3 regions of the Massilia sp. X63 genome follow, and region 2 is predicted to be linked to each of the others. Evidence: predicted binding sites of a transcription regulator. Region 2 holds the regulator's gene; each other region holds the start of a gene.
The links. Region 2 encodes FliA, which starts transcription of late flagellar genes. Its sites were predicted from a motif close to CTAAAGTTTNNNNNNNNNNNGCCGNTA; they were not measured.
Positions count from the first base shown of each region.

Region 1: a site for FliA is predicted at 5,282-5,308, ahead of AB3347_RS13635 (flagellin). Genes of this name have one in related genera too.
Region 3: a site for FliA is predicted at 4,567-4,593, ahead of flgM (flagellar biosynthesis anti-sigma factor FlgM). Genes of this name have one in related genera too.

Region 1 covers NZ_JBFTEF010000006.1:44,387-51,779, reverse strand. The annotation lists gene greB (transcription elongation factor GreB) at 1-326, opposite strand, end outside; gene AB3347_RS13660 (hypothetical protein) at 385-1,005, shown strand; gene AB3347_RS13655 (ATP-binding protein) at 1,002-2,468, shown strand; gene AB3347_RS13650 (response regulator) at 2,465-3,112, shown strand; gene AB3347_RS13645 (GGDEF domain-containing protein) at 3,203-4,801, shown strand; gene AB3347_RS13640 (hypothetical protein) at 4,816-5,064, opposite strand; gene AB3347_RS13635 (flagellin) at 5,495-6,946, shown strand; gene AB3347_RS13630 (flagellar protein FlaG) at 7,035-7,393, shown strand, end outside.
Region 2 covers NZ_JBFTEF010000028.1:7,049-14,441, reverse strand. The annotation lists gene motD (flagellar motor protein MotD) at 1-389, opposite strand, end outside; gene AB3347_RS25500 (flagellar motor protein) at 400-1,143, opposite strand; gene AB3347_RS25495 (RNA polymerase sigma factor FliA) at 1,125-1,862, opposite strand; gene AB3347_RS25490 (MinD/ParA family protein) at 1,926-2,744, opposite strand; gene flhF (flagellar biosynthesis protein FlhF) at 2,737-4,143, opposite strand; gene flhA (flagellar biosynthesis protein FlhA) at 4,509-6,626, opposite strand; gene flhB (flagellar biosynthesis protein FlhB) at 6,626-7,393, opposite strand, start outside.
Region 3 covers NZ_JBFTEF010000006.1:5,422-12,814, reverse strand. The annotation lists gene flgF (flagellar basal-body rod protein FlgF) at 1-460, opposite strand, end outside; gene AB3347_RS13465 (flagellar hook protein FlgE) at 495-2,030, opposite strand; gene AB3347_RS13460 (flagellar hook assembly protein FlgD) at 2,068-2,778, opposite strand; gene flgC (flagellar basal body rod protein FlgC) at 2,792-3,193, opposite strand; gene flgB (flagellar basal body rod protein FlgB) at 3,207-3,626, opposite strand; gene flgA (flagellar basal body P-ring formation chaperone FlgA) at 3,785-4,507, shown strand; gene flgM (flagellar biosynthesis anti-sigma factor FlgM) at 4,643-4,966, shown strand; gene AB3347_RS13435 (flagella synthesis protein FlgN) at 4,973-5,443, shown strand; gene AB3347_RS13430 (PH domain-containing protein) at 5,720-6,328, shown strand; gene AB3347_RS13425 (EAL domain-containing protein) at 6,333-7,393, opposite strand, start outside.

The sequences.
Region 1 (7,393 bases), on a different contig from region 2:
CCGTAGTGCACGCTGGGATCGACCACGAAGGCGGAATCCATGCGCTTGGTGAGGAAGCGGATGCGACGGTCGATCTCGCGCAGGCGGCGCTTGCCGTAGATATAGTCGCCGTTCTCCGAGCGGTCGCCGTTCGAGGCCGCCCAGTGAACGACCTTCACCACTTCGGGACGCTCGACGTCGATCAGCTGCAGCAGTTCGTCCTTGATGGCGCGATAGCCGGCCGGCGTGATGTAGTTCTTGGCCCCGGCGGGGATCGCCTGGGCCAGCGCCAACGCCTCGGCGTCGTCATCGTCGTTGTCGGACTCTTTTACGAATGCCTTGTTCATGCCCTTATTGTAACGGCAGCAGCGCCGGGAGAGTGGCGCTTACCGTATCATGCACACCATGAAGCGCGCAAAAACCCGCCACCATCCTCGATCCCGGCTGCTCGCGCCCCTGGTCCAGCTGGCCGCGCTGCTGCTCCTGCTCGAGGCCTGGATCTGGGACCTGGGCAGCCGCATCGCCGCCCGCATGGCCGCCTGGCCGCCGCTACGCTGGCTGGAAGCGCGCGTGCGCACCCTGCCGGCCTGGGCCGCGCTGTGCGTGTTCGTGCTGCCCGGCCTGATGCTGTTGCCGGTCAAGCTGCTGGCCCTGCTCGCGATCGCCCATGGCCATGCGCTGGCGGGCCTGGCCGGCTTCGTGGCCGCCAAGCTGGGCGGTGCGGTGGTGATCGCGCGCATCTACGTGCTGACCCTGCCCACCCTGCTGACGCTGGCCTGGTTCGCACGCTGGCATGGCGGCTTCCTGCGCGTCAAGGACCGCCTGCTGGCGACCCTGCGCGCCAGCCATTTCTGGCGCCGGGTGCGCGCCGCCGCCGCCAATGCACGTCGCGTCCTGCGCGGGCTGCTGCGCGGCACGGCGCGCCAGCCCGGCCACCTGATGCGCGTGCTGCGCCGTTTCAGGACCCGCTTCCGGGCGCGCAAACAGGCGCGCCGCCAGGACAAGACCGAAACCGAACATCCATGAGTCCACTCCCCACCCTGGCCGCCGAAATGCAGGCGGCCGCCTCGGAAATCTACCTGCTCGACGCCGCCACCCTGGAAGTGGTCGACGCCAACCAGGCCGCGCGCCTGAACCTCGGCATGGAGGCCGGCACGCTGCACGGCATGGACGTGTACGCCCTCGCGCCCGGCCTCGAGCGCGCCGCGCTGGCCGCGCTGCTGGCGGGGCTGGGCGAAGAGGTCGGCGCCCAGGTGAGCCTGCGCACGCGCTTGCGGCGCGCCGACGGCAGCAGCTATCCGGTCCGGCTGTGTTTCCTGCGCATCGTGCGCGACGGCCGCACCCTGCTGCTGGCGATCGCCGACGACCTCAGCCTCGAACAGGCCGCGGCGCGCGCGCTGGCCGAGTCGCAGGCGCGCTTCGACGCCATCGTGCGCAATACCCCGGGCCTGGTGTACCAGTTCGTGCAGCATCCGGACGGCCGCATCGACTTTCCATGGCTGAGCGAAGGCTGCTCCGCCCTGCTCGGCCTGTCCCGCCTCGACCTGCAGCGCGACGCCACGCTGTTCGAGCGCCTGATCCTGCCGGAGGACCGCAAGGGCTACCTGGAATCGATGCTGGCCTCGCGCGCCGGCATGAGCGCCTGGAACTGGGAAGGCCGGATCTGGATCGACGCCTGGAAAGACGTCAAGTGGATCAACCTGCGCGCCACCCCGCACCCGGTGGACGGCGGCGCGGTGCAGTGGGACGGGATCATGACCAACATCAGCGCCAGCAAGCAGGAACAGCAAGAAGTGCTGCGCTCGCGCGCCCGCCTGGCCGAGCTGACCGACCACATCGAACAGGTCAAGGAGCAGGAACGCGCGCGCATCGCGCGCGAGATCCACGACGACCTGGGCGGCAACCTCACGGCCATCAAGATGGCCCTGGCGATGCTGGCCGCGCGCCTGCCGGACCAGCAGCCGGCCCTGCTGGAAAGGGCCAACTACCTCGACGACCTGGTCGACCGCACGATCGAGGCGGTGCACCGGATCTCGCTCGACCTGCGCCCGACCATGCTCGACCTGGGACTGGTGGCCGCCCTCGAATGGCAGGCCCACGAATTCGAGAAGCAGATGGGCATCGCCTGCATCTTCCGCTGCCCGGAAAAGGAAATCGTGCTCGACGACGACCACGCCACCGCCCTGTTCCGCATCTTCCAGGAAGCGCTGACCAACATCGCCAAGCACGCCGGCGCCACCCGGGTGACGGTGGCGCTGCGGCGCCAGCGCGCCCACCTGAGCCTGGAGATCTGTGACAACGGGCGCGGCATCGCGCCGGCCGACCGCCTCAAGCCGCACTCCTTCGGCCTGCGCGGCATGAGCGAGCGCGCCAAGGCACTGGGCGGCACGCTGAGCTTGTCGTCTGCGCCCGGAGGTGGCACGATGCTGACTATCAAGACCAGGCTGGCAGCACCCACCGAATCAAAGCAAGAGCACAGGCAAGAATGAGTGACAAAGCAACAATCCGGGTATTCATCGCCGACGACCATGCGATCGTCCGCGAGGGCCTGAAGCAGATCCTGACCGAGCAGCGCGACATCATCGTCGCAGGCGAAGCCGAAACCGGGCTCGACGCCGTCAAGCTGGTCGGCAAGGCGCGCCCGCACGTGATGCTGCTCGACATCTCCCTGCCCGACCGCAACGGCATCGACGTACTCAAGCAGATCAAGAAAGACAAGCCCGATCTGGCGGTGCTGATGCTGTCGATGCACCGCGAAGACCAGTACGCGATCCGCTCGCTGAAGGCGGGCGCGGCCGGTTACATGACCAAGCAGAGCGCTCCGCGCGAGCTGGTCACCGCGATCCGCCAGGTGGCGGACGGCCAGAAGTACGTGAGCGCCGCGCTGGCCCAGACCCTGGCGGCCCAGGTCGGCGAAGACCACGAGGCGCCGCTGCACGACAGCCTGTCCGACCGCGAATACCAGACCCTGACCATGATCGCCTCCGGCATGACGGTGAGCGACATCGCGCGCGAACTGTCGCTGTCGGTCAAGACCGTGAGCGAATACCGCGCCCGGCTGCTGGCCAAGATGAAGCTCAAGAACAGCGCCGAGCTGACCCATTATGCGATCCGCAACCAGCTGGTCGGATAGGACTGACATACTTTGTTGCCGTTTTTTAATTGATGCTCGGCAAAAAAGCTGCTTATCATGTCGCCAAACAGCAATCTACGCATTGACACCATGTCTACCCAGTCTCCTGCCGGCCCCGCCCTGAATTCTGCCGCGAATCCTGTCGCGACTCCTGCCGCGAATCCTGCTGACATCGCCCGCGAAGCTTTCCGCCGCCTCGCAACGCGCCGCATCGCCCCCACGCCGGATGCCTACCGGGCCATCTACGACGAGATCGCCGGCCTGCCGCCGCCCCCACCGCCCGCCCCGGTCGCGAATCCGGCCGCCGAGGTGCTGGAGAGCTTCGCGCGCCGCCTGGCCGATACGCCCGGCGAGGTGTCCGAGATCGGCCGCCGCCTGCTGCGCGCCGCCAGGACCGGCGACTGGGCCGGCTACGCCCAGGCGCTCGGCCAGGTGCTCGAGCGCCATCTGCGCCGCAACACGCCGGTGATGGCGCTGGGCGACGAGGATCCGGATGCGCGCCAGCTGCGCGAGATGCTGGGCCGCTCGCTGGCCTTTGCGCTGGCCACCCTGCTGGCCGGCAGTCCGCCACTGGTGCAGGAGGCGGAAGCGCTGGGCGGCGCGGTCCGGCTGGCGCGCGGCGAGGAACTGAGCGAACTGTCCGGCCGCCTGAAGCAGCTGTGCTACCAGATCGAACTGCGCAGCGGCGACAGCGCCGAGCAGCAGGAATTGCTGCTGCGCCTGTTCCGCCTGCTGCTCGACAACGTCAACGAGTTGCTCGACGACGACAGCTGGATGCGTGGCCAGATCGCGGCCGTGCAGGACCTGATCGGCGGTCCGCTCGACGTCCGCTCGCTGGAAGACGCGACGCGCAGCCTGAAGGACGTGATCCTCAAGCAGGGCCGGCTGCGCCACAGCATCTCGGACGTGCGCGCCACCGTCAAGAACATGATGATGACCTTCATCGACCGGCTCGGCTCGGTGGCGGCCTCGACCAGCGACCACCACACCCGGCTGGCCGGCTACTCGGCGCGCATCGGGAGCGCGGCCGACATCAACGAGCTGAACGAAGTGATGGAGGAAGTGCTCCGCGAGATGCGCGCCGCCCAGGACGAGGCGCTGGCCTCGCGCGACCGCATGGTGGCCGTGCACCGCGACGTACAGGAAGCCGAGGACCGCATCCGCATGCTGGAGGCGGAGCTCCAGCACATGAGCGAGCTGGTGCGCGAGGACCAGCTCACGGGCAGCCTGAACCGCCGCGGCCTGGACGACGTGTTCGAGCGCGAGAGCGCGCGCGCCGACCGCCGCGACATGCCGCTGTGCGTGGCCATTCTCGACCTCGACAATTTCAAGAAGCTCAACGACACCTACGGCCACCTGGCCGGCGACGGCGCCCTCAAGCACGTGGTGAAGGTGGTGCGCGACACGCTGCGCTCGATGGACGTGATCGCCCGCTTCGGCGGCGAGGAATTCGTGATCCTGCTGCCCGAGACCACGGTCGAGGCGGCAGCGGCCGCCATGGTGCGCGTGCAGCGCGAGCTGACCCGCCATTTCTTCATGCACGACAACGAGAAGATGCTGATCACCTTCTCCTGCGGCGTGGCGCTGCGCCACCCGAACGAGGAACAGGCCAGCCTGATGGCGCGCGCCGACCGCGCCATGTATCAGGCCAAGCAGAGCGGCAAGAACCGCGTCGTGGTCGCCGACTGAAACCGCGGGCGCACTTATTGGGTCTGCAAGGGGCGCGGCGCCTTGTCGATCTCGTCGCGCGCGCCCTGGGCGCCGACCGCCTTGAGCATGCGGTCGGTCGAGTCGCGCTTCAGCCGGCTGCCGGTCATCTGGTGCCCGTCCTGGCCGGCGGTGTTGTTGGCAACGGCCGGCGCGCCCGCCGCATCCCCCTCGTCCTGCGGCGCCGCAGCGCACCCTGCCAGGGCCAAGGCCAGCACGGCCCCTGCTGCTCCCATCTTCTTCATGCTCGACTCCCCACAAGAATCACGCGTTTGACATTGTCGTTACAGGGCTGGGCCCGCCGGAATCCTAGCACTTACCCAGCCAGCGCTGAGCATGTTGTCAAAAAATATTCACCATGGGTGGATTCGCCACTGCGAATATTGCAAAAATATTCATTATCCTGCACCCGAAGCCGTCCTGCCAGCCCGGCTTTAGGAAAAAAATAAATTATTTTTAGCCCTAAAGTTCGGCTGTTCGCTGTCGTCTTAACGCAGCGCCCGGGGGGAACTTGAGCAAAAAATCGCGAGTTTATTTCAGTGCCGCCCATCAAGTTTTTGCCGTGGAGCACGTTACCTGCATCAACAGCGGTGTGATCGTCACGGAACAGCGTGGCGCACCAAAGTGAACAGGGCACAGTGGCCCACCCTAGAAATACAAGTCTGGAGAAATACCATGGCATCCGTAATCAATACCAACGTTGCATCCCTGAACTCGCAGCGTAACCTGTCGACCTCGCAAGCTTCCCTGAACACCTCGATCCAGCGCCTGTCGTCGGGCCTGCGCATCAACAGCGCCAAGGACGACGCTGCCGGCCTCGCCATCTCGGACCGCATGAACTCGCAGATCCGCGGCATGAACCAGGCGACCCGCAACGCGAACGACGGCGTGTCGATGGCCCAGACCGCTGAAGGCGCCCTGTCGAGCTCGGGCGACATCCTGCAGCGTATCCGCGAACTGGCAGTGCAGTCGTCGAACTCGTCGAACTCGGCCAGCGACCGCAAGGCTTTGCAGACTGAAGTCACCCAGCTGACCTCGGAACTGAACCGTATCGCCAACACCACCGAATTCAACGGCCAGAAGCTGCTGGACGGCACCATGGGCACCGCCAACTTCCAGGTCGGCGCCAATGCAGGCCAGTTGATCTCGATGGGCGGTGCGAACTTCAGCACCAGCACCTACGGCAACAACACCAAGACCTCGGGTGCACCGGTCGCCGGTACCGCCGCTACTGCCGCCATCAGCGCCGGCACCATCACCATCAACGGCTTCCAGGGTCCGGCCAAGATCGACATCGGCCCGGGCCAGGCGGAAAGCGCCAAGGCGATTGCCGCCAAGGTAAATACCGAAAGCGCGAAGACCGGCGTGTCCGCTACCGCCACCACCGAAGCCAAGCTCACCGTCACTGCCGGCTCGGCCGTAACCATCAAGCTGGACTCGAACAACACCGCGTCCGAAGCCGTGACCATCTCGTTCAAGATCGGCGCCAAGGCTGACGCGGACGGCTACGCTGCGGCGATCAGCGCGTTCAACGCCCAGTCGTCGAAGACCGGCGTCACCGCATCCTACGACAACGGCGGCATCAAGCTGACCAACTCGAGCGGCGAGAACATCAACGTCGCCAACCAGACCGGTTCCGACAAGGTCAAGCTGGAGAACTACACCTCCGCCGGCGCCCTGCAGGGCGGCGACGTCCTCGCCGGCGAAACCGGCAAGGCGGTGGGCCGCGTGTCGCTGGACTCGGAGCAGGGTTTCTCGGTCACCGAACAGGGCACCTCCGGCACCGGCCTGACCGGCGCTTCGGACCTGAAGTCGGTCGCCAACCTGGACGTGACCAGCTTCGACAACGCCCAGATGGCCATCAAGATCGCCGACGCAGCCCTGGCAGCGGTGAACAGCAAGCGCGCCGAATACGGTGCACTGCAGTCGCGTTTCGAATCGGCGATCTCGAACCTGTCGTCGTCGACCGAGAACCTGTCCGCATCGCGCAGCCGCATCGTCGACACCGACTTCGCAGCTGAAACCGCAAAGATGACCCGCGGCCAGATCCTGCAGCAGGCCGGCACCTCGATGCTGGCCCAGGCGAACTCGCTGCCGAATGGCGTCCTGTCGCTCCTGCGTGGCTAATGATTGACGGACTAGCAAGTCCATCGGTGCAGTAGAACATTCCTCGGCTGAAGAAATTCAGCCGAGGATTTTTCGCTAGGGAAGTCCCATGAACATCCAATCGCTTGGTTCACCCGCGGCAGCACGGCTGGAGGAACGCCCGCCGGTGGCGCTCGAACAGCCGACCACCCACGCCGTGAAGACCGTCAGGTCCGCCACGGCCGCCGAAGGCCAGGAAGGCGCCCTCCCTGCGCCCTCGCGCGAACAGGTCGGCGACGCGGTCAAGAAGATCAACGAAGGCATGCGCGTGTCCTCGCAGAGCCTGGAATTCGCGATCGACGAGGACAGCAAGGACATCGTGGTCAAGATCATTGACCAGAACACCCGTGAAGTGGTGCGCCAGATCCCCTCGGTCGAAGCGCTCGAGATTGCCAAGTCGCTCGACAAGATGCGCGGTCTCCTGATCAG
Region 2 (7,393 bases):
CTGGCGTTGAGTTCGATACCGATGCCGCGCGCATTCTGCGTCACCCGCACCTGGCCCGATTTCACCAGCGGCATCAGGGTCGCGGTCAGGTCCTTGGCCAGGGTCTCCATGCGCTCGCGCTCGCGCCGCGCCGCTTCCAGGCGCTTGCGGTTGACGATGTGCGACAGCGGCAGCACCGGCTCGACCCTGGTGTTGATCTGGGGTGCGGCGCTACGTCCGCCGAAGGCGTCGCCCAGCGCTTCGGACAGCACCGCATACTTGCCCTCGTTGACGATCGAGATCGCGTACATCACCACGAAAAAGGCAAACAGCAGCGTGATGAAGTCGGCGTACGAGATCAGCCAGCGCTCGTGGTTTTCCTGGGAGTCGTCGTAGCGTTTGCGCGCCATGGGCCGTCGCTCAATGGCGCGTCAGGAGGCTCGCCACCCGTTCGTCGACCACGCGGGTGTGGTCGCCGGTGGCGAGGTCGTGGAAGACTTCGGCGAGGATCTCGTACTGGGCCACGCGGTCGCTGACGATGGCTTTCAGCTTGTTCCCGACCGGGTAGAAGAACAGGTTGGCCAGCCCCACCCCGTACACGGTGGAGACGAAGGCCACCGCGATGCCCGAGCCCAGGCGCGCCGGGTCGGACAGGTTTTCCATCACGTGGATCAGGCCCAGCACCGCGCCCAGGATGCCGATGGTGGGCGCATAGCCGGCCGCCGATTCCCAGATGCGCGCGGCCTGGCGCTGCGAGAATTCGTAGGCGGTGATGTCGCTCTCGAGCAGGTTGCGCAGCTTCTCGGGCTGGATGCCGTCGATCACCAGGCGCAGGCCCTTCTGGATGAATTTGTCCTTCGTGCCCATGTACTGCTCGAGCGAGAGCAGGCCGTCGCGGCGCGCGCTCAGGCTCCACAAGGCGATTTCGCGCGACAGCTTGTCGCGGTTGGACTTGGGCGGAAAGAACACCCAGCGCAGCATGCGCAGGCCCAGCATGAAGCTGCGCCGTTCGCTCTGCAGCAGGGTGGCGCCGGCGGTGCCGACCACCACGATGGCAAAGGCGGCCGGCTGGATCAGCGAGGCGAACTTGCCGCCGTCCAGCGTGTGGCCGACCAGTACGCCCGCGATCGCGAGCACCAGGCCGGCTACGCTGGCCCAGTCCACAATTGCTCCCGTAGCGCAGCGCGCAGACGCGACACCGCCTGGGTGTGCAGCTGCGACACCCGCGATTCGCTCACGCCCATGACGGCGCCGATTTCCTTCAGGTTGAGTTCTTCCTCGTAGTAGAGGCCCATCAGCATCTTCTCGCGCGGCGGCAGATTGTCGATGGCGTCGATGACGGCCTGGCGGAAGCCCGTATCGAGCAGGCTGCGCAGCGGATCGGCGTCGTCCACCGCATAGCGGTCGAGGAAGCCGTCGCTGCCGCCGTCGCCGTCCTGGTCGTGGAAGTCTTCGTAGTACAGCAGCTGGTGGCCGCCGCCGTCGCCCAGCATCTCCTGGTAGTCGGCGAGCGACATCTTGAGCGACTTGGCGATCTCGGATTCGCTGGCCGGACGGCCCAGGCGCTGCTGCAGCGCCTCCATCGCGGCTTCGACCTTGCGCATGTTCTGGCGCGTGCTGCGCGGCATCCAGTCGCTGTTGCGCAGTTCGTCGAGCATGGCGCCGCGGATGCGCAGCACCGCATAGGTCTCGAACTGGGCCCCGTGGTTGTCTTCGTAGCGGTTGATCGCGTCCAGCAGGCCGATCATGCCGGCCTGCACCAGGTCATCGACTTCCACCGAAGGCGGCAGCTTGGCCTTCATGTGGTGGGCAAGCCGCTTCACCAACGGCATGTGCTCCGTCAGCAAATGGTTCTTGTCCGCTTTCCCTTTGACCGTGTACATGCGTTTTGCTTATCTGTTCTTCTGTATGTGCTGCCTGTGGTGCTACCTGTGGTACTGCCTGGGTCAGGCCCCGAAATGCGTGCTGCCTCCCCTGCCGAGGCCGGGCATCGCGTGCAGCGCGAACTTGCCGGCCAGGCGGCGGAACGCCACCGAGGCGCCCGCCAGCGGGAAGGCATCGACCACCGCGCGGCCCAGGCGCGCGGCCCGGTGCAGGTACTCGTCGGCCGGCACCGACCCCATCGAGCCGAGGCTGACCGCCAGGTAGCGAGTTGCCGCAGTACACATATTATCGTATACCACCTTGGCCTCGGCCTCCGTCGCGCCGGTCACCAGGATGCCGAAGGGGCGGCGACCCAGTTGTTGCGCCAGTCGCTTGATCAGCGCATACGCGTTGGTGATCGAGGCGGCGCTGGTTCCGACCTGCACCACGATCTCGGAATCGGCCATCAGCGGCAGCGGGAATGCGCCGTCCGGCCCGAGTTCGCCGTCGACCATCACGATGCCGGCCTGCTTGACCAGCACGTCGAAGGTCTTGGCCAGGCGGCGGGCATCAAGGCTGTCCTGCACGCAGCCGAGCGTGGCCACCGAGAAGCCTTGCGGCACCGCGTGCAGCACCTGGTTCAGGCCGCACTCCTGGCGCGCCACGTTCGCCAGCGTGGCGGCACGGCTCAGGCCGAGGCGGCGCGCGACGCCGTAGTCGCGTTCGCAGGCATCGACGATCAGGACCTCGTTCCCCAGCTGGGCCAGCGAGGCGCCCAGGTTGACCAGCATGGCGCCCTTGTCGTCTTCCGGCGTGGCCGAGAGAAAAGTCACGATGCGCGGGCGCGGGCCCTGCAGCATCCGGCGCAGGCCTTCGGCCTGGTCGAAATCGAAACTAGCCAAGGTGCACCTCGCGCAGGCTGCGGTCCGCGTTTTGTCCGGCCGCGGCGGCGGCCATCATCAGCGGCAGGTCGGCATCGCCGAACTGGGCGCTAGCGTTGCGGTTGTTGCGGAAGGCGCGGTCGACCAGCATGGCGCGGTCGGCCAGGTGAAGGTCTTCCGGCACGCGCTGGCCGTTCGAGATGTAGTGCAGGTTGAGCTTCTGGCGGATCACGACGTCGAGCACGTTGCCGATCGAGGCGGCTTCGTCGAGCTTGGTCATGATGCAGCCGGCCAGGCCCGAGCCCTGGTAGGCGCGCACCACTTCGTTCAGGGTTTCGTTGGTCGAGGTCGCGTTCAGGCACAGCAGGCGCTTCACGTCGGCGCCGGATTCGCTCAGCATGGCCACCTGCTCGGTCACCATCTGGTCGCGCTGCGACATGCCGATGGTGTCAATGAGAACGGTGTGCTTGTTCTTGAGTTCTTTCAGGGCGATGCGCAGGTCGGCTTCGTCCTTCACCGAGTGCACCATCACGCCGAGGATCTTGCCGTAGATGCGCAGCTGCTCGTGGCCACCGATACGATAGGCGTCGGTGGTGATCAGGGCCAGCTTGTCCGGGCCGTGGCGCATCACGCAGCGCGCCGCCAGCTTGGCGGTGGTGGTGGTCTTGCCGACGCCGGTCGGGCCGACCAGGGCGAACACGCCGCCACGGTTCAAGAGATCGTCCTCGTTGGCGATGGTGGTGAGGTTACGCGCCAGCACGGTCTTGATCCAGCGCAGGGCTTCGCCGGCATCCTTGGTGGCCGGCATCTTGTCGATCAGGTAGCGCGCCAGGGTGGCCGAGAAGCCGGCGGCCAGCATCTCGCGCAGCACGGCGGCCTTCTGCGGCTCGCGCTGGGCGGTCGCGTTCCAGGACAGTTCGGCCAGCTGGGTTTCCATCAGGCCGCGCATGGCGCGGATTTCGTTCATCATGCCGCTCATTTCAAGCGCGGCCGATTCCTTGGCCTGGGCGATGGCGGCGCTCATCATCTGGGTCATGGCGGCCATGTCGATGCCCGGCTCGGGGCTCGGCGCGCGGCGGTTGACGTAGGTCGGCGGGATTTCCGGCTCGGCGACCGGTGCGGCGCGGCGCTCGACGTAGGCCTGGCGCGCTTCCGGCGCGGCCGGGGCGAAGGCAGCCGGGGCGCGGGTGAACACCGGCTCCGGATCGAAATCCTTGTCGAAGGCCTGGAAGCTTGGCGCCTGCGGCTCTTCGATGCTCGGGGACGCCAGCGCGGCGACGTCGTCGTTGTCCAGCGCCAGAATCTCGACCACGCCGTCGACCGGGCGGTTGGAGAGGATGACCGCGTCAGGGCCGAGCGCCTCGCGCACCTTGCGCAAGGCGTCACGGGAAGTAGCCGCTGTAAATTTCTTCACGTTCATCGTTGTTCTCCGCACTTCACTCAAGCTGTACTGTTCTATGTCTGCTGTGGGCGCCATTGCCCGGCCATAGACCACATTATTGGCGATGCCGTGAGGAAACCATCTAAGGAGAAAGAAGGGGAAATGGGCCTATTTCAATAGGCCGAGCTCATCAGAGTGGAGAATACGCGCAGTTGCAGGATGGGCGGCTTCACCTCGGAAGGTGATCAGCCTACAGCTTCCAGCGCCGCCCACGTCTTCAAGCAGCCGATGAACAGCCGGGGCGGCTGAGCGAATGGGAGCCGAACGCGTGGGCGGCAAATACGGCGCGCTCGATCATATCGCCGGGTGGAGCCGCCCACCCCACGCCCCCCCCCGGCACGCCCTCACATCGGCACGCCAACCAGGCTGGTCACCCGGATCGTCTTGGTCTCGGGAATCTCGTTGTGCGACAACACCTTCAGCTGCGGCACCGCGCGGCGCAGGAAGCGTGACAGCAGCACCCGCAGCGGCGCCGGCACCAGCAACACCGGGCTCAGGCCCATCTGCTCCTGCTGGGCCGCCGCGTTGGCGGCCTGCTGGGCGATGGTGTCGGCCAGGCCCGGCTCGATGCCGGCGCCGTCGCCGCCCGTCCCCATCGCCTGCATCAGGAGGCGCTCGAGGCGATTATCGAGGGTCATCACCGACAGCTCGCTGGCGCCCGGGAACAGCTGCTGCACGATCGCGCGGCCCAGCGCCACCCGCACCATGGCGGTGAGTTCGTTCGGGTCCTGGGTCTGGCCGGCGTACTCCGACAGGCACTCGATGATGGTGCGCATATCGCGGATGTGCACGCCTTCCTGCAGCAGGTTCTGCAGCACTTTCTGCAGGGTCGACAGCGACACGACCTTGGGCACCAGGTCTTCGACCAGCTTCGGCGTGTCCTTGCCCAGGTGGTCCAGCAGGGCCTGGACTTCCATGCGGCCCAGCAGCTCCGAAGCGTGGGTCGTGATCAGGTGGTTCAGGTGGGTCGCCACCACGGTGCCGGCGTCGACCACCGTGTAGCCGAGGCTCTGGGCCTCGTCGCGCAGGCTGGCGTCGATCCAGGTGGCCGGCAGGCCGAAGGCCGGATCGGTGGTCACCAGGCCCGGCAGCGTGCCGCTTGCCATGCCCGGGTTGATTGCCAGGAACTGGCCGTTCATCGCTTCGCCGGCGCCCACTTCCACGCCCTTGAGCGTGATGCGGTAGGCCGAGGGCTTCAGCTCCAGGTTGTCGCGGATGTGCACCGGCGGGGCCAGGAAGCCCACTTCCTGGGCAAACTTCTTGCGGATGCCCTTGATGCGCTTGAGCAGCTCGCCGCCCTGGGTCTTGTCGACCAGCGGGATCAGGCGGTAGCCCACTTCCAGGCCGAGGGTGTCGACCGCCATCACGTCCTGCCAGGTCGCCTCTTCCGACTCGCTCGGCGCCGCCGCGCCGCCGGCAGCGGCGGTGGCGGCAGCTTCCGCCGCCGCGGCTTCCTTGGCCGGCTGTTCCTTCTTGCGCTTGGCGATCATGTAGCCGCCGCCGCACAGGGCGCCGCCCAGCAGCAGGAACACCAGGTTCGGCATGCCGGGGATCAGGCCCAGCGCGAAGATGATGCCGCCGGTGATGTACAGGGCTTCCGGACGGGCGAACAGCTGGTTGGTCACCTGGCTGCTGATGTCGTCCTCGTTGGCCACGCGCGAGACCACCATACCGGCCGCGATCGAGATGATCAGCGAAGGAATCTGCGCCACCAGGCCGTCGCCGATGGCCAGCAGGGTGTAGGTTTCGGCAGCCTGGCCGAAGGCCAGGTCGTGCTGCACCACGCCGACGATCAGGCCGCCGATCACGTTGATCAGGGTGATCATGATGCCGGCCACGGCGTCGCCCTTCACGTACTTGGACGCACCGTCCATCGCGCCGTAGAACTCGGCTTCCTGCGCCACTTCGCTGCGGCGCTTGCGGGCGTCGGCTTCGCCGATCAGGCCGGCGTTCAGGTCGGCGTCGATCGCCATCTGCTTGCCCGGCATCGCGTCCAGGGCGAAGCGTGCGCCGACTTCGGCGATGCGGCCAGCGCCCTTGGTCACCACCGAGAAGTTGATGATGGTAAGGATGACGAAGACGACGATACCGACCGTGTAGTTGCCGCCGATGAGGAAGTGGCCGAAGGCCTCGACCACCTTGCCGGCCGCCGCGCCGCCGGTATGGCCTTCGGTCAGCACGATACGCGTAGAAGCCACGTTGAGCGCCAGGCGCAACATGGTCGAGATCAGGAGGATGGCCGGGAAGGCCATGAAGTCGAGCGGCTTGACCGTGTACAGGGCGGTCAAGAGTACGATGACGGACAGCGCGATGTTAAAGCTGAAAAACACGTCCAGCACGAAGGCCGGCAGCGGCAGGATCATCATCGCCAGCAGGACGATGATGAAGATTGGCGCGGCGAGCGCGCTGGCGCCCCTTGCCGCGAGGCCGCTCGTCCATGCCGGCAGTTTGATGCTGTTCATTAATGCAATGCTCCGTTATTCGAATCGGAATTCGCTGCCCCGGGTCCCTTGTAGGCCGGGTCGTTCGGGTCCATCTCGGGCGGCACCGCCAGTCTGCCCGGGCGATCCGGGTACAGGCCTTCGCCCTTCTTGTAGGCGCGCAGCTGGTAGACGTAGGCCAGGACTTCCGCCACGGCCGAGAACAGCTTTTCCGGGATCTCTTCGTCGATGTCGGTGTGCTTGTAGAGCGCACGGGCCAGGGCCGGCGCTTCCAGCAGGGTCACCTTGTGTTCCAGGCCGAGTTCGCGGATCTTGGCCGCGACCTCGTCCACGCCCTTGGCCACCACCCGCGGCGCGCCCTTCTGGCCGTCGGTGTACTTCAGCGCCACCGCGTAGTGGGTCGGGTTGGTGACGATCACATCCGCAGTAGGCACATTCTGCATCATGCGGCCGCGCGCCATTTCGCGCTGCATCTGGCGAATCTTGCCCTTGATCTGGGGATTGCCGTCCGATTCCTTCGACTCCTGGATCATTTCCTGGCGCGTCATCTTCATCTTGTCATGGTAGTGCCACAGCTGGTACGGGCCGTCGATGGCCGCGATCACGCCCAGCGCGCCGGTGATGATCAGGAAGGCCTTGGCCACCATCGCGCCCACGTGGGCGCTGCCGGCGTTCAGGGGCTCGACCGCCAGCGCCAGCACCGCTTCCTTCTGGCCCATGATCACGACCCAGGCCACCGCGCCCACCACCAGGGTCTTGGCGACCGCCTTCAGCAGCTCGATCAGGGC
Region 3 (7,393 bases), on a different contig from region 2:
CCGGCTGGTCGGTGGTGGAGATGGTCGAGATGGTGCCGTCGCCGCCCACCGTCACGGTGACGTCCGGCGGGATCGTGATCGGGCCGCCTTCGCCCGCGATGGTCGCGCCGCCGGCGGTGGTGAGCAGGCCGTTCTGGCTGGTCTGCAGGGAACCGTTGCGGGTATAGGCTTCGGTTCCGTCCGGCATCTGCACCGCCAGCCAGCCCTCGCCCTTCACGGCGACGTCGAGATCGCGCCCGGTCACCTGCAGCGCGCCCGGCGTGAAGTCGGCCGCCGCGGTCGAGTTGACCACGAAGGCGCGGGTCGGCAGGCCTTCGCTCTGCACCGGCACGGCGCGGAACACGTCCAGCTGGGCACGGAAGCCCGTGGTGTTCACGTTGGCCAGGTTGTTCGAGGTGGTGGCCTGCTGTTCCAGGATGTGCTTGGCGCCGCTGGCGGCGGTGTAGATGAGGCGGTCCATGTTTTCTCCGTGTCGCGATCAGCTCAGCCTGGCATCAGCGCAGGTTCACCAGCGTCTGCAGCACCGAATCCTGCGTCTTGATGGTCTGCGCGTTCGCCTGGTACACGCGCTGCGCGGTGATCATGTTGACCAGTTCCGCAGTCAGGTCGACGTTCGAGCTCTCCACCGCCGACTGCTGCAGCACGCCGAAGCTGCCCGAGTTCGGGGTGCCGAGCAGCGGCACGCCCGAGCTGGCCGATTCGGCCCAGGCATTGTTGCCCAGCGGCTCGAGGCCGTTCGGATTGGTGAAGTTGGCCAGGATCACCTGGCCCAGCGGCTTGGTCTGGCCGTTGCTGTACTGGCCCAGGATGGTGCCGTCCTGGCCGGTGGTGAAGCGCTGCAGGTTGCCGGCCGCGTAGCCATCCTGGACCAGACGCTTCTCGCTGGTGGCGGTGCCGTACTGGGTGCTGCCGTCGTAGTCGATGGTGATCGGCAGGGTCAGCTCGGAACCGGTCGACGGATACACCGGCAGGCCGACGGAAAGCTTGCCGGCGTCGGTCGACGACACCTTGTTCAGGCCGCCGTTCGCATCGAACACCAGCTTGCCGACCGGGACGGCCGGGACCTTGATCACCTTGGCCATGGCGGCATCGATCTCCTCCGGCGTAGCGCCCGGCACTGCGGCCGCATTGGTGGCGGCAGTGCCGATCTCGGTCTGGTTGGCGGCAGTGGCGCCCGCGGTGCCGGCGGCGGCCACCACCATGGCCGACGCGGCGGTGGCGTAGGCGCCGAGGGCGGCGGCGATGGTTGCCGGCACCTGCGGCACGGCCTTGGTGGCGGCTTCCCAGTCGGCGCGGGCGCTGTTCACGGCCGTGAAGGCGGCGCCGGTGCCGGTGGCGGCGGCCGCCACCTTCAGGTTGGTCACTTCGGTGCCGTCATTGGCGGCGTACACGTCCCAGGCGCCCGGGCCGCTCTTGACGTAGAAGGTCGAGAGCACATGCGGGTTGCCCAGCGTGTCGTACACGCTCATCGGGGTCTGCTTGTTGTAGGTGGTCGGGTCGTCGGCGCTGAACGGCGTATTGGTCGGGTTCGCGCTGCGCGAGTCGAGGTTCAGCTCCATGCGCACCTTTTCGGTCTTCACCGGCGCCAGGTCGGCGGTATCGATCCGCAGCGGGGTCGGGGCACCGGCCACCAACTGGCCGCTCGGACTCAAGCCGTAGCCGGTCAGCTTGGCGCCCTGCGCATTGATCAGGAAGCCGTTCTTGTCCAGCGAGAACTGGCCGTTGCGGCTGTACTGCACCATGCCCGAGGCTTCGGTACGGAAGAAACCGGCGCCGTTGATGGCGATGTCGAGCGGATTGTTCGAGGCCTCCACGTTACCCTGGGTGAACTGCTGGGCGATGTTCGCCACCTTCACGCCGATACCGGCCGAGATGCCGCCGGCGCCGTTCAGCGAGCTGGCATAGACGTCGGCGAACTGGGTGGTCGAGCCCTTGAAGCCGACCGTGCTGGCGTTGGCGATGTTGTTGCCGATGACGTCGAGGGATTTGGCTGCGCCGTTCAAGCCGCTCAGGCCTTGTTGGAAAGACATGGTGTACTCCTGATGTAAATGGGGTAAGCGGCTCGGCTTACAGGACTTGTTTGATGTCGGCCATGGTGACGACACCCTTGCCCGGCAGGTTCAGCTTGATACCGTCCTTGGCGTTGGTGGTGACGCTCGCGACGCTGTCGAAGGACAGGGTCTTCGCATCGGTCAGCGCTTCGCCGCCGCGCAGGGCGACCACCTTGTAGGTATATGCGCCGTTGGGCAGGGTCACCGGCTTGCCGTCGGCATCGAGCTTGGTGGGGTCGGCCACGCCGTCCCAGGCGATCGGCACCACGCCGGCATCCTGGGCGCCGAGCTCGATGGTGGCGACTTCCTTGCCGGTGGTGGCGCTGGTGATCACCACCTGCACCTTGTCGGCCGCGCTCGCCAGCTCGACGCCGAGGATGGCCTGGCCTTCCAGCAGGGCGAGCTTGTTGCCCTCGACCAGCACGCCGTGGCCGATCAGGTTGGTGGCCTGCATCGCCTCGGCCGACTGGTAGCTGCTCTTCAGCGATTCGAGGGTGGCGTTGAGCTTGTTGACGCCGGTGACGGTCGAGAGCTGGGCCAGCTGGCTGGTGACCTGGGCGTTGTCGAGCGGGTTCAGCGGATCCTGGTTCTTCAGCTGCGTCACCAGCAGGGTCATGAACTTGTCGGTGTCGGCCTGGACGCTGTCGACCTCGGCCTTCCTGGCGTTCATGGTCGACATCAGGTCGCTGACGTTGCTGGCGGCGCCGGTGTTGGTTACGGTGGTCATGGTGGCCTATCGTTTATTGACCGAGGGTCAGGGTCTTGAGCAGCATGGTCTTGGCCGCGTTCATGGTCTCGACGTTGGTCTGGTAGGAGCGCGAGGCCGACAGCATGTTGACCATCTCGTCCACCACGTTCACGTTCGGCATTGCCACATAGCCCTTCTCGTCGGCCATCGGGTGCTTGGGATCGTAGACCTGCTTGAGCGGCGACGGGTCCTCGACCACCTCGCGCACGCGCACCCCGGTGGCGCCGGACTGCTGGGGCACGGCTTCGAACACGACCGCCTTGGCGCGGTAGGCTTCGCCCGCGGGGCTGGTGGCGCTGTCGGCATTGGCCAGGTTGGAGGCCACGGTGTTCAGGCGCTGGGCCTGGGCGCTCATGGCCGAACCGGAAACGTTGAAGATATTGAAGAGCGACATATCGGGTTAATCCTTATTGTCCCTGGATGGCCGCCAGCAGGCCCTTGATCTGGTGGTTGATCATCGTGATGCCCGCCTCGTAGCGCAGCGCGTTGTCGGCGAACTGGTTGCGTTCCACGTCCATGTCCACGGTATTGCCGTCGACGTTGCCCTGGACCTCGCCGCGGTACATCACGGGGGTGCCGTTGGACAGCATGTCGCCGGTTGGCTTGCCGCGGCCGATATGGTTCTGGGCAGTGGTGGCCAGCGGACCGCCGGCGGCGCCCTTGCCGGCCAGCGCGCTCTGCAGCGCACTGGTGAAATCGATGTCCCGCGCCTTGTAGTTGGGCGTGTCGGCGTTGGCGATGTTCGACGCCAGCAGTTCCTGGCGCTGGGCGCGCAGGGACAGGGCTGTTTCGTTGAAACTCAGGTACTGGTCGATCTTGCCGATCATGCCGCCTCCGGGTTGAGACTTGTTGGGACAGCACCGATGATACGGATAGGCAACACTTCCCAATCGATCGATAAGGACCGCCAAACCCCGGCTATTCAAAGTTTCGCTAAGGAATCATGCTGCCTAAAATGGCAGCATTGACTCTCTCCATCCGTCCCATGAAACGCATCTTCGCTCACCTGCTGCGTCACCTGCTGCTGATCGGCACTGCGCTGGCCGCGCCCCTCGCGAGCGCGCAGCAAGCCATCAACGCGCAGCGCCAGAACCTGCCGGCCCTGCGCACGGTCGTCGAGCAGTATCTGCAGACCCAGACCGCCGGCCTGCCGGGCCAGGTGACGATCAAGGTGGGCCAGGTCGATCCGCGCACCAGCCTGGCTAGCTGCCCGGCCCCGGAAGCCTTCCAGCAACCGGGCGCGCGGGCGTGGGGAAAAACAACGGTCGGGGTGCGCTGCACCGCGCCCGCGCCCTGGACCGTGTATATTCAGGCCACCGTGAACGTGATGGCAGACTATGTCGCGGCCGCCGTGCCGCTGGCCCAGGGCCAGCCGGTCGACGCCGGACAGCTCGTCATGATGAAGGGCGATATCGCCGCTATGCCGAACGGCATCATCACCGACGTGGCCCAGGCCATCGGCCGTACCCCGACCGCTTCCCTGCCCGCCGGCACGCCGCTGCGCCTCGACACCCTGAAGTCGCGCCCGGTGATCCAGCAGGGCCAGGCGGTGCGCCTGGTCTCGAAGGGAACGAATTTTTCGGTGTCCAGCGAAGCGCGGGCGATCAACAACGCCTCCGAAGGCCAGGTGGCGCAGGCGCGCACGCAGTCGGGCACCGTGGTGAGCGGCACCGCCCGCGCCGGCGGCATCATCGAAGTGGCGATCTGACGCCCGCCTTATCGCATTCGCATAGTTTCATTCGACGCACTTTCTGCATGATGGACGGCCTAAAGTTTGCAAGATTAATGCCGTTACACGATGCAGATCCCGGAGTTTCTGCTCCGAACAGAGAAGGATGATGCTGTGAAAATCAACGATACCCTCAAGAGCAACCCAGGCCTTCAGCCGACCAACACCAACGGCAGCGCGAACGCACGCGGCGCCGACCGGGCGGCGACCACTGCAACGACCAGCGCCACGCCGGCAGCGACCGACAGCGTGCGCCTGTCCTCGGCCGGCCAGGCCATGGCCAGCGCCGTGGGCGCCAACAACCAGGTGTTCGACACCAAGAAAGTCGAGCGCATCAAGATGGCCATCGCCGATGGCCAGTTCCAGGTCAACTCCGAGAAAGTCGCCGACGGCCTGCTCGATACCGTGCGCGACTTGCTCCATTCCCGCAAGCGATAAACCTTCATGCCCACCAGCCCGATCTCTACCGTCCCGCAAGAACAGCAACACGTCAGCGACCTCATCGCGCTGATGAAACAGGAACAGCAGCTCCTCGTAGCAGCTGACGCCGACGGGCTGGCGACGCTCACTCCCCAAAAGGATGCACTGCTGCAGGCGCTTGCGGAACTGACGGCACAGCGCCACGCGGCCCTCCTCGCCGCCGGCTGCGAAGCATCGGAAGCGGGCATGGAGCCCTGGCTGGCCGTGGGCGGCAGCGCCGACGCGCGGGCCCAATGGGAGCAGCTGCTCCAGCTGGCCCGCGAAGCCAAGGAACTCAACCGCGTCAACGGCATGCTGATCAACAAGCAGCTGGCCTACAACCAGGGCGTGCTCAACGCCCTGCGCATGCCGGCCAGCGCCGACGCCGGCGGCGTCTACGGCGCCAGCGGCCAGGCGCTCGCCAGCGGGCCCTCGAAGCGCTACGTGGTCGGCTGACGACGCCCCCATCCCAACGCAAACGGCCGCCCCGGTTCACCGGGGCGGCCGTTGTCGTTCCTGCCTGCTGCCGTCAGTCCGGCTTGCCGAAGGCGCGCATGTCGGTCTTGCGCAACAAGGCGACGTTGGCACGGCGAAAAACCCCACCGGTGGTGGAATCTCGTCGCTGCGTCCATGCCTGCGCCGGAATAGAACAAGCTCAGCCTGTGATTCTTGGAAATATTTATCAGAATAAAATAGTGCTAAGGTAGGCAACTTTCATTACAGGGGATGGGCATGTTCAAGAAACTGGCGGCGGAAGCACTGGGTATCAGCGATATCGGCGTCATCGTCGGGCCTGCGGACTACGGCAAAGTCGACGCGGACGACTACCTGTTCAGCGAAGACGGCGAGCAGATCTTCTTTCTCATCAAGAGCAAGAAGGACGAGTACTGCTTCACCAACCTGGCGCTGATCCATGTGGACGGCGACTCGGCGGTGTCGTCGAAGCGCTCGATCAAGCGCTACGACTACGCCTCGCATGAAATCAGCAAGGTCAGCATCGAAACCGCCGGCACGCTGGACCTGGATATCGAGCTCAAGTTCAGCCTGGACAACACGGTGTTCTCGATCGACATCAAGAAGACCTATATCGAACAGCTCAAGGACATCTACAAGGCCTTGATCACCATCGGCAAGCAGCAGAAGCGCGATGCGGCCTCGCGCGACAATGCCCTGCGCGCGCTGGAGGCCACGGCCTCGGTGCACAAGCTGAACATCGCCCCGGGCGAAGGCGGCCTGGTCAAGCAGTACGGCGACCTGCTGGCGGCCCTGAATACCGCCATGTTCGACACCCACACCAAGCGCGATTTCAGCGACGTGTTCGCCAGGTACATCCACAACTGAAGGGCTACACGACGGGCTCGGCGTCCACCTTGCGCAGCAGCGCTTCGATCCCCTGCGGCGCCACCGGGCGGCTGAAGCAATAGCCCTGCATCTGGTCGCAGCCGTGCTGCTGCAGGAAGGCCAGCTGCTCGCTGGTCTCGACGCCTTCCGCGATCACGTTCAGCTTCATCGAGTGCGCCAGCGCGATCACGGCGTTGACGATGGCGGCATCGTCGGCGTCCTGGGTCAGGTCCATCACGAAGGAGCGGTCGATCTTGAGGCTGTGGATCGGGAAGCGCTTCAGGCTGGCCAGGCTGGAGTAGCCGGTGCCGAAGTCGTCGATCGCCAGCTGCACGCCCATCGCGGCCAGCCGGCCCATGGTGTCGGCGGCGGCGGCCGGGTTTTCCATCAGCACGCTCTCGGTGATCTCGAGCGTCAGGCTGGCCGGGTCGCAGCCGGTTTCCTCCAGCAGCGCGCTCACGCGCTGGGCCACGTCCTGGCCCAGGAACTGGCGCGCCGACAGGTTCACGCTGATGCGCATCGGGCTCAGGCCGGCGTCGCGCCAGGCCACCTGCTGGCGCATGGCGGTGGCCAGCACCCAGTCGCCGATCGGCACGATCAGGCCGGTCTCCTCGGCCAGGGGGATGAACTCCGCGGGCGAGACCATGGGCCGGTCCAGCGGCTGCCAGCGCAGCAGCGCCTCCACCCCGGAGACGGTCCCGCTGCCGATGTCCACCACCGGCTGGTAGACCAGCAGGAACTCGTCGCGCTGCAGGGCGCGCTGCAGTGCGCCTTCCATGCGCAGGTGCAGGGCCGCGTGCTCGCCCATCTCGGCCGTGTAGAACGAATAATGGTTGCCGCCCTGCCCCTTGGAGCCGTACATGGCGCTGTCGGCGTTCTTCAGAAGGGTGGCGCTGTCCTCGCCGTCGCGCGGATACATCGCGATGCCGATGCTCCCGGACGGGAACACTTCGTGGCCGCACAGAAGCATGGGCTGGAACAGGTTGTCGAGCAGCTTGCGCGCCACCTTGGCCGCGTCGTCCTGGCTCGCCAGGTCGGGCAGCACCACCACGAATTCGTCGCCGC